Linked DNA regions of Hahella sp. HNIBRBA332. The main gene of each other region encodes a partner of the protein of the gene in region 2 in a complex. Links are inferred from orthologs where the notes say so. Each region holds a gene or a part of one and is shown on either strand. Other genes may lie near its edges. The genes, in order: secA, secY and secG.

Region 1 (3,428 bases), 360 kb from region 2 along the record:
GTGGAAAACGGCAATACTTCCTCAGACGCCACTTCGCCCAGTTGCGCCAACGCCTGACAGCATCTTAAAGCGTTGTCCATACCTTGCCGACCAGTGCCCGCATTGGCGTTACCAGTGTTGATCAACAGAAAACGAGGCGAGCCCTCAGCAAGGTGACGTTTAGCCAGGGTCACTGGAGCAGCGCAAAAAGCGTTGCTGGTGAAAACAGCAGCAGTTTGCGCCCCTTCACAGAGCTCAAACACCACTAAGTCTTTACGTCCTGGCTTTTTAATGCCGGCGGACCCGACCCCAATACGAACGCCTGCAACAGGGTGAAACTCGGGTAAAGGCGCATGCCCCACAGCCATTTCTAATTACTCCAGGCGACCATGACACTGTTTATATTTTTTGCCGGAACCACAGGGGCAAGGCTCATTACGACCCACTTTCTTGTGATCGCGAACATAAGGCGCATCAGAGCTTTCATCTTGCTCTTCCGCATCGGAACCTTCTTCGATCGCCTCAGGGTGAGTCGCCTGAGCACGCTGCATTTGCTGCGCCAGCGCTTCACGACGGCGGCGTTCCAACTCCTCCATTTCTTCCTGCTTTTGCACCCTGACATGACAGATCACTCTGACCACGTCCTGCTTGATGGTATCCAGCATATTCTGGAACAGTTCAAACGCTTCGCGTTTATACTCCTGTTTGGGGTTTTTCTGCGCGTAACCACGCAAGTGAATTCCCATACGCAGCAGGTCCATATTGGAAAGATGCTCTTTCCACAAGGTGTCCAGGACTTGCAGGAACACCTGCTTCTCAAAGTTGCGCATAACGGACGCGCCAACCACTTCTTCTTTCTCGCGATACGAATCGACAACTGCCTGAAGAATTTTTTCACGCAAGGTCTCTTCATGCAGATGCTTGTCTTCGTCCAACCATTGCTGCACAGGCAACTCAACGCCAAAGTCTGAGTCCAGTTGCTTTTCCAATCCTGGAATATTCCACTGTTCGGCCAAACTTTGCGGAGGGATAAACTGACTGATCGTGGCGTTAACCACATCGCCGCGGATTGCGTCAATCATTTCCGAAATATCATCAGTCGCCATGATTTCGTTACGCTGCTCGTAAACCACATGACGCTGATCGTTCGCCACGTCATCATATTCCAGCAGCGATTTACGAATATCGAAGTTGCGGCCTTCCACTTTACGCTGAGCTTTTTCGATTGCGTTACTCACCATGCGGTGCTCAATCGCCTCGCCTTTCTGCATGCCCAACGCCTGCATGATATTTTTCACCCGGTCAGAGGCGAAAATACGCATCAGATTGTCTTCCAGAGACAGGTAGAAGCGAGTCGAGCCTGGATCGCCCTGACGACCCGAGCGTCCTCGTAGCTGGTTATCAATACGCCGAGACTCATGACGTTCAGAACCAACGACATGCAGCCCGCCCGCAGCGATTACTTGATCATGGCGCTTCTGCCAATCGGCTTTTAGTTGAGCGATCTGCTCTGGTGTTGGATCCTCCAACTCAGCGACGTCGGCTTCCCAGTTTCCACCCAAGACAATATCCGTACCGCGCCCCGCCATATTGGTGGCGATGGTGACAGCGCCGGGACGACCTGCTTGCGCGATAACGTGCGCTTCGCGCTCATGTTGTTTCGCGTTCAAAACGTTGTGAGCGATGCCTTCTTTTTTCAGCATGGCCGACAAATATTCAGACGCCTCAATAGACGCTGTACCAACCAGCACCGGACGATTTTGCGTCACTGTATCCTTAATATCATCGATAACCGCCTGGAACTTCTCATCCACGGACAGATATACCAAGTCATTGTAATCTATACGCTTAATCGGTTTATTGGTGGGAATAACAATCACATCCAAACCGTAAATCTGGCGGAATTCGAAAGCTTCTGTATCAGCAGTACCGGTCATACCGGCCAGTTTCTCATAGAGACGGAAGTAATTCTGGAAGGTGGTGGAAGCAAGCGTCTGACTTTCAGCTTGAATCTTGATGCGCTCTTTCGCTTCAATCGCCTGATGCAGGCCTTCACCCCAGCGCCGTCCGGGCATGGTTCTGCCAGTATGTTCGTCGACAATCACCACTTGGCCGTTCTGCACAATGTAGTCGACGTCTTTGCTATATAAATGATGGGCGCGTAGAGCAGAGCTAATATGATGCAGTAACCCCAGGTTCGTTGCGGCGTAGAGACTGTCGCCCTCTTCCAGCAAACCGTTTTTGGTTAACAGATCCTCAACATAAGAGTGGCCTGATTCTGATAGCTCCACAGAGCGGCTTTTCTCATCAACAGTGAAGTGACCATCTACAGGCTGCCCTTCCTCAGGCGGCTCTCCCTTCTTGAGCAAGGGAACCAATTCGTTGATCTTTCTGTACAATTCAGAGCTGTCTTCAGCTGGACCACTGATAATCAAAGGCGTTCGCGCCTCATCAATCAGAATCGAGTCAACCTCGTCGACAATCGCAAAATGCTGCCCGCGTTGCGCCTTATCCGTCAGGCTGAACGCCATGTTGTCACGGAGGTAATCAAAACCGAACTCGTTATTGGTTCCGTAAGTAATGTCTGATGCGTATGCGGCGCGCTTGGTTTCACCGTCCTGACCACTCACTACGACGCCAACGCTCAATCCCAGATATTCGTACAGAGGCCTCATCCACTCCGCATCACGACGCGCCAGATAATCGTTTACGGTGACTACATGTACGCCTTTTCCAGTCAGGGCGTTCAAATACACGGGAAGCGTCGCTACCAGCGTCTTACCTTCCCCGGTACGCATCTCTGCAATTTTGCCTTCATGCAACACCATACCGCCGATCAACTGAACATCGAAATGGCGCATGCCCATCACGCGCTTACCCGCCTCCCGCGCGACTGCAAAGGCTTCCGGCAGCAGCTGATCGAGCGTTTCTCCCTTCTCAAGTCGAGAGCGAAACTCCTGCGTTTTTGCTTTAAGAGCAGCTTCGTCTAATGCGCTGATTGACTCTTCCAGTTCGTTGATGCGTTTGACAGCTTTGCCCATGCGCTTAATTTCGCGGGCATTTTTGCTGCCGAAAATTTTCCTGGCGATAGATGAAAACATAACTAACGAAATTACCTGTCTCTTTGAAGCGTTTATGGAGGCTCCGCTCGTGGCGGAATCGCTTACTCGTTACTTTATGGATTTGGAGCCACCTTGCCGAAGGAGATAAAAATTCAGCGGGAGCGTAATTCCAAGCTCCGCATTCTAACCTCAATTTGTTACAGCAATAAAGGGATTAGTGCACACTTGTTACCCCTAGTAACAAGCAATGCGCGCGGTGGGGAGATAGAAGCGCCTTAATTTGACTAGATAAAACTTGGGGGAAGAGCAGTCATAACAAGGCCTTGACAAGAGTTACGACAAGGCCCTGAAAAAGTGTTACCGACTTGCGCGATGAATAAATTTTGT
Region 2 (3,151 bases):
CGTAACCTTGAATGGCAATACCTTGCAGTATCCAGTCAAGGCGCGTCATGGGTCCGCTAAAGTCTTTATGCAGCCTGCTTCTGAAGGTACCGGTATTATCGCTGGTGGCGCAATGCGCGCTGTATTAGAAGTAGCTGGCGTACAGAACGTATTGGCTAAGTGTTACGGCTCAACCAACCCTGTTAACGTTGTTCGCGCCACGTTCGAAGGCTTAAAAGCCATGCAAGCTCCTGAGGAGATTGCGGCTAAGCGTGGTAAGACTGTGGAAGAGATTCTGGGGTAAGTCATGGCCAATGCAGCAAAGACTATTAAGGTAACTCTGGTAAAGAGTACTATCGGAATCCTGCCTAAGCACAAGGACTGCGTTCGCGGCTTGGGTTTGAGAAAAATTAATCATACTGTGGAAGTAGAAGATACTGCTGCTGTAAGAGGTATGATTAACAAGGTTAACTATCTAGTGAAGGTGGAAGGAGAGTAATATGAAAATGAATACTCTCAAGCCAGCTGAAGGTTCCAAACAGTCCCCGAAAAGGTTGGGCCGTGGAATTGGTAGCGGGCTGGGTAAAACCGGTGGCCGTGGCCACAAAGGTCAAACTTCCCGCTCTGGCGGAACTATCAGACCAGGCTTTGAAGGCGGTCAACAGCCTTTGCAGCGTCGTCTGCCCAAGTTCGGCTTCACCTCTAGGGTTGGCCGTTTCTCTGAAGAAGTTAGACTGAGTGAAATCGACACCCTTGGTACTGATGTTATCGATTTGGCGGCTTTAAAAGCGGCTAGCATCGTTGCTCAACAGGCTAAGCAGGTCAAGGTTATTCTGTCCGGAGAGATTACCCGTGCGGTGACTGTTAAAGGACTGAAAGTGACCAAAGGCGCGCAAGAAGCAATCCAAGCCGCAGGTGGCAAAGTCGAGGAATAAATGGCCAAACTAAACGCATTACCCGCAGGTGCAGGTAAAGGCCTCGCCGAGCTTCGTGCTCGGCTTTGGTTCGTACTGTTGGCGATACTTGTATATCGAGTTGGCGCCCACATACCTGTACCAGGAATTAATCCCGATAGACTCGCGGCGCTCTTTGATCAGAATCAGGGCACTATCTTGAGCTTGTTTAATATGTTTTCAGGGGGAGCCCTGGAGCGTATGAGTATCTTTGCTCTGGGTATCATGCCTTATATTTCTGCATCGATCATTATGCAGTTGTTGACTGTTGTCAGTCCGCAACTGGAGCAACTGAAGAAAGAGGGAGAAGCGGGTAGGCGCAAAATCAGCCAGTACACTAGGTACGGTACAGTGCTGCTTGCGACTATACAGGCGTTTGGTATTTCCGTCGGTCTGGCGAATCAAGGTGTAACCTTTACAACTGGACCGAGCTTCTTCTTTGTCGCTGTCGTTACCTTCGTTTGTGGCGCAGTGTTTTTGATGTGGGTAGGCGAGCAAATTACTGAAAGGGGAATTGGTAACGGTATTTCGTTGCTGATTTTCGCAGGTATAGTTGCGGGCTTGCCTGGTGCGGTCGGTCAGACATTCGAGCAAGCGCGGCTTGGTGAGTTGAGTGTACTGACATTAATAGCTGTTGCGATTTTCGCGGTTGCAATTATTGCGTTCGTGGTTTTCATGGAGCGCGGGCAACGCCGTATCACTATCAACTACGCGCGTCGTCAACAAGGGCGTAAGGTATACGCTCAGCAAAGCAGCCATCTTCCCTTGAAAGTGAATATGGCTGGTGTGATTCCTCCTATATTCGCCTCTAGTATTCTTTTGTTCCCAGCATCTTTGGGGCAATGGTTTGGCAAAGGTGAAGGAATGGAGTGGTTACAGGTTGTTTCGCAGGCGCTTGGTCCAAGCCAACCGCTATACATTATTCTGTTTGCGATAGCAGTTGTATTCTTCTGCTTCTTTTATACAGCATTAATGTATAACCCCAAGGAAGTTGCCGACAATTTAAAGCGCTCCGGCGCATTTGTTCCGGGTATTCGTCCTGGGGAAAACACTGCTAAGTATATTGATGGCGTTCTTACCCGCTTAACTGTGTTTGGCGCCTTATATATTGCAGCTGTGGCTATATTGCCACAGTTTTTAGTGGTGTCCTGGAATGTTCCATTCTATTTTGGTGGAACTTCCTTATTAATTGTCGTTGTTGTTGTCATGGACTTCATGGCCCAGGTTCAGTCACATCTCATGTCGCATCAGTATGAGTCGCTCATGAAGAAGTCTAACCTGAAAAATTACGGCAAGAGCGGTTTGGTCCGATAGTCGAGCAAGTTTTAAAGTAATCGGCGTGAGACTGGAGAATAGCAATGAAAGTTAGAGCATCTGTAAAGAAAATGTGTCGTGGGTGCAAAATTATCCGTCGTAATGGCGCGGTAATGGTAATCTGCAGCACAGAACCAAGACACAAACAGAAACAAGGCTAATATTTAGCACTGTTGCTTGATTTGTATACACGAAGGCGCTATCATTCTGCGCCTTTTAATTTGTTGGTAATTATTACCAATAACATTTATGCGGAGTAAGATGGATGGCACGTATAGCGGGTGTCAATATCCCCGATAACAAGCACACAGAAGTGTCCCTGACCTATATTTATGGGATCGGGCGCACCACTTCACGTGGCCTTTGTGAGAGAACTGGCATTAGCCCTCAAGCCAAGGTTAAAGACCTTTCTGAGGAGCAGCTGGACGTACTAAGGAACGAAATCGCCAAGATTGTTGTTGAAGGCGATTTGCGTCGTGAAGTGCAAATGAACATTAAACGGCTGAAGGATCTCGGCTGCTATCGCGGTTTACGTCACCGTCATAGCTTGCCGGTACGAGGGCAGCGCACTAAGACAAATGCGCGCACCCGCAAAGGTCCTCGTAAGCCTATTCGTAAATAAGTATCAGGAATAGAGCATGGCAAAACCAGGTACACGTACCCGTAAAAAGGTGAAAAAGACCGTTGTTGACGGCGTAGCGCATATCCACGCTTCATTCAACAACACTATCGTAACCATTACCGACCGTCAGGGTAACGCACTTAGCTGGGCGACTTCTGGTGGTTCCGGATTCCGTGGTTCCAGAAAGAGCACACCTTTTGCTGCGCAGGTAGCAGCTGAAAGAGCCGGTAATGCGGCTGCTGAATACGGCCTAAAAAACCTAGATGTTTTGGTTAAAGGACCT
Region 3 (2,865 bases), 2.0 Mb from region 2 along the record:
TTCCTCCTTACAGGTTTTAGCTGCGCTTTCAGATCTGGGAATTACGCTCCATGAGGCCAAAAAGGGTATGAGCAAGCTGCCTCAGCATATGATTAATGTGAGGGTGAGTCAGAAAGTGGACGTAAAGGAGCATGCGGCAATTCAATCGGCAATTGCCAGTGCTGAAAGACAATTTGCAGGCAAGGGGCGGGTATTGCTGAGGCCATCAGGGACAGAGCCGGTGATCAGAGTGATGGCTGAAGGTGAGGATGAGGCTAAGGTCCGGTCTATAGTTGCGGAGTTGGCCAAAATAGTTGAAGGATCTATATAAAGACCTTCTGTACATTGAATAGATAGATAATAGCTGTGCGCACTTGTAACTTATAGGGACTTTGGTTAGTATGTGCGCCTCGCGCGAACTGGAGGGTTGAATGCGAAAAAAACTGATCGCCGGAAACTGGAAATCTAACGGAAGTCTTGAGCTTAATAAGGCCCTGTTAGAAGGCATAGTTGGCGCTAAGGCGTTAGGCTCAGTTGATGTTGTGGTTTGTCCTCCCTTTCCGTATCTCCAAAGTGTTGGAAATGTGATTTCCGGCTCAATGGTTGAATTAGGAGCTCAAAATTGCTCCGCCACAGAAGAGGGCGCCTATACCGGTGAGGTTAGTGCGAGGATGTGCGCCGATATAAAGTGCTCATGGGTAATAGTAGGGCATTCGGAGCGCAGGGCGTTATACGCTGAAAATGACGAAATTATCGCTCGCAAGGTTAAGCGTGTCGTTGATTCTGGTTTGACTCCAATACTGTGTGTTGGTGAAACGTTGGAAGAGCGTGAGTCAGGCCAGGCTGAAGAAGTTACACTCAAGCAACTTGATGCTGTGTTTTTGTCTGTTCAGCCTCATGAATCGTGGGTTGTGGCGTACGAGCCGGTTTGGGCTATAGGCACAGGTAAAACTGCCTCTCCAGATGATGCGCAGAGTATGCATAAAGCCTTGCGGAATAATATACGCAAGCATTTTCCGCAGATTGCGGATAAAATTAGAATTTTGTATGGCGGCAGCGTTAAGTCGTCAAACGCGAAAGAACTGTTCTCAATGCCGGATGTAGATGGGGCGCTAGTTGGCGGAGCCTCGTTAGTCTCGGAAGAATTTGTCTCTATTATCGAGGCTGCGGTAGAGTAAGGTAGATTAAATGGAACTGTTTGAAACCCTGATTGTTATAGTTCATGTGATCGTTGCAGCTGGTGTAATTGGCTTGGTGTTGATTCAACAGGGTAAAGGTGCTGATATGGGCGCCTCCTTTGGCGGCGGCGCTTCTCAAACAGTTTTTGGTTCCGGTGGTAGCGGGTCTTTTTTGACGAAAATGACAACTACACTGGCCATTGTTTTCTTTCTGAGCAGTTTTGCTTTAGCTTATGTTGCTAAACAAAAAGCTGGTCAGGTCACTGCAAACGGAGTTCCTGTTGTTGAAACGGTCTCTGGCTCTTCCTCGGAGTCTGAGCCTTCAATTGATGGGGACCCCGCTAACGCTGGTGAGCCTCAGGGTGCTTCGGAAGCTCCTTCCGATAGTAAGCCTGAGTTAGAGTAAGGTTTAGCCGAAGTGGTGAAATTGGTAGACACGCTATCTTGAGGGGGTAGTAGCCTATGGCTGTGCCGGTTCAAGTCCGGCCTTCGGCACCATATTAAAGACTGGCGGGCTCGTTGCTCGCCTTCTTTGCAGCAACTATAATTTTGCTGCCGTATTTTCTGGGATACGTGTTGTAAAACCCCTTTTCAGGGGTTTTTTATTAACTGCACTATGGTGTGGTCGGAGGATGGGCGTAATGCCCATTTTTTGTTTGGCGACTTAGCGTAAGTCACGCTGGGTGTGCTCCCTATCGGAGATAATCTATTGGCTCGTAAAGACGATTTATACCAACTTTTCAAGCCCGTGGTGGAAGGAATGGGCTGTGACTTTTGGGGGATGGATTTCATCGCTCAAGGTAAGAGGAGTTTGTTGCGAATCTATATCGACAAAGAGTCTGGGGTGCTAGTTGATGACTGTGAAAAAGTGAGTCGACAAATTAGCGCTATTTTGGATGTTGAAGATCCGATAAAGGGGGAGTATACCCTGGAAGTTTCTTCTCCTGGGTGGGATCGGCCGCTCTTTAACATTGAGCAGTATAAGGCATACATAGGCTCGATTATTGAGATCAGGTTGCAAGCGCCTTTTAATGGACGGCGTAAGTTCAAGGGCCTTTTGGCGGCTGTTGAAAATGATGAAATAGTGCTCCAAGTGGACGCGGAAGAATTTATATTTCCTGTGGAAACGATAGATAAAGTGAATGTTGTGCCGCAGTATTGATGGGATTACGGGGTAAAGATGAACAAAGAAATCTTGTTGGTTGTGGAAGCGGTCTCCAACGAAAAAGGGGTAGATAAAGACGTCATTTTCGAAGCTATTGAATTGGCTTTGGCTACCGCTACTAAAAAGCGCTACGAAGACGAAGAGGCCGATATTCGTGTGGATATCGATAGAAAGACTGGTGAATACCAAGCGTTTCGTCGTTGGTTAGTGGTAGATAATGATGCCGTTCCTGCTTTAGGGACTGAACTTACTTTGGAAGAGGTGCATGAGAGTGGCCTTGACCTGAAGCCTGGCGAGATCCACGAAGAGGAAGTCGAAGCTGTCGCTTTCGGGCGAATTGGCGCACAAGCAGCCAAGCAGATCATTGTTCAAAAGGTGCGCGAAGCTGAACGGACTAAGATTGTCGACAGCTACCGAGAAAAAGTCGGCGATTTGGTAAGCGGTGTCGTTAAGAAAGTAACCCGAGATAACATTATTGTCGACTTGGGGGCGAACGCAGAAGCGTTGCTGCCGAAGGATCAATTGATCAGCAGAGAGACTTAC

Evidence for each region.
Region 1: the proteins of secY (region 2) and secA are in contact, whole or in part, in a crystal structure (PDB 3DIN), measured with the Thermotoga maritima proteins. The link is inferred for Hahella sp. HNIBRBA332 from one-to-one orthologs. Residues at the interface, in WP_004081795.1 of Thermotoga maritima: Glu108, Gly109, Glu110, Glu111, Ala236, Glu237, Arg238, Arg239, Ile240, Thr241, Ile242, Gln243, Tyr244, Ala245, Arg246, Arg247, Val248, Thr249, Gly250, Arg251, Arg252, Val253, Tyr254, Gly256, Ala257, Ser258, Thr259, Tyr260, Leu261, Pro262; in WP_004082002.1 of Thermotoga maritima: Glu261, Ala262, Arg263, Lys300, Ala301, Arg302, Thr303, Ile304, Ile305, Leu323, Tyr324, Asp325, Pro326, Val329, Ser330, Tyr333, Ile336, Lys340, Phe345, Val349, Glu363, Phe364, Tyr374, Ser375, Gly376, Gly377, Glu393, Ile395, Thr482, Ser483.
Region 3: secY (region 2) and secG share a complex: the UniProt entries of both Escherichia coli proteins name them as parts of the sec protein translocase complex. The link is inferred for Hahella sp. HNIBRBA332 from one-to-one orthologs.

Annotation. Positions count from the first base shown.
Region 1 is NZ_CP132203.1:6,924,001-6,927,428, reverse strand. What follows is about bases 154-3,428. They hold secA (preprotein translocase subunit SecA), read right to left. Parts: upstream 3,081-3,428; coding sequence 354-3,080; downstream 154-353. Other genes in these bases: O5O45_RS30815 (M23 family metallopeptidase), read right to left, coding at 3,399-3,428; argJ (bifunctional glutamate N-acetyltransferase/amino-acid acetyltransferase ArgJ), read right to left, coding at 154-347. Outside these bases: more of argJ, read right to left, coding at 1-153. UniProt on the Escherichia coli protein: Required for protein export, interacts with the SecYEG preprotein conducting channel.
Region 2 is NZ_CP132203.1:6,564,450-6,567,600, forward strand. What follows is about bases 83-3,080. They hold secY (preprotein translocase subunit SecY), read left to right. Parts: upstream 83-914; coding sequence 915-2,246; downstream 2,247-3,080. Other genes in these bases: rpsE (30S ribosomal protein S5), read left to right, coding at 83-283; rpmD (50S ribosomal protein L30), read left to right, coding at 287-478; rplO (50S ribosomal protein L15), read left to right, coding at 480-914; rpmJ (50S ribosomal protein L36), read left to right, coding at 2,291-2,407; rpsM (30S ribosomal protein S13), read left to right, coding at 2,512-2,868. In the rest of the region: more of rpsE, read left to right, coding at 1-82; more of rpsK, read left to right, coding at 3,081-3,151. UniProt on the Escherichia coli protein: The central subunit of the protein translocation channel SecYEG. Consists of two halves formed by TMs 1-5 and 6-10.
Region 3 is NZ_CP132203.1:4,567,022-4,569,886, reverse strand. What follows is about bases 154-2,865. They hold secG (preprotein translocase subunit SecG), read left to right. Parts: upstream 154-1,167; coding sequence 1,168-1,563; downstream 1,564-2,865. Other genes in these bases: nusA (transcription termination factor NusA), read left to right, coding at 2,338-2,865; rimP (ribosome maturation factor RimP), read left to right, coding at 1,867-2,319; tpiA (triose-phosphate isomerase), read left to right, coding at 411-1,157; glmM (phosphoglucosamine mutase), read left to right, coding at 154-310. In the rest of the region: more of glmM, read left to right, coding at 1-153. UniProt on the Escherichia coli protein: Subunit of the protein translocation channel SecYEG. Overexpression of some hybrid proteins has been thought to jam the protein secretion apparatus resulting in cell death; while this may be true it also results in FtsH-mediated degradation of SecY.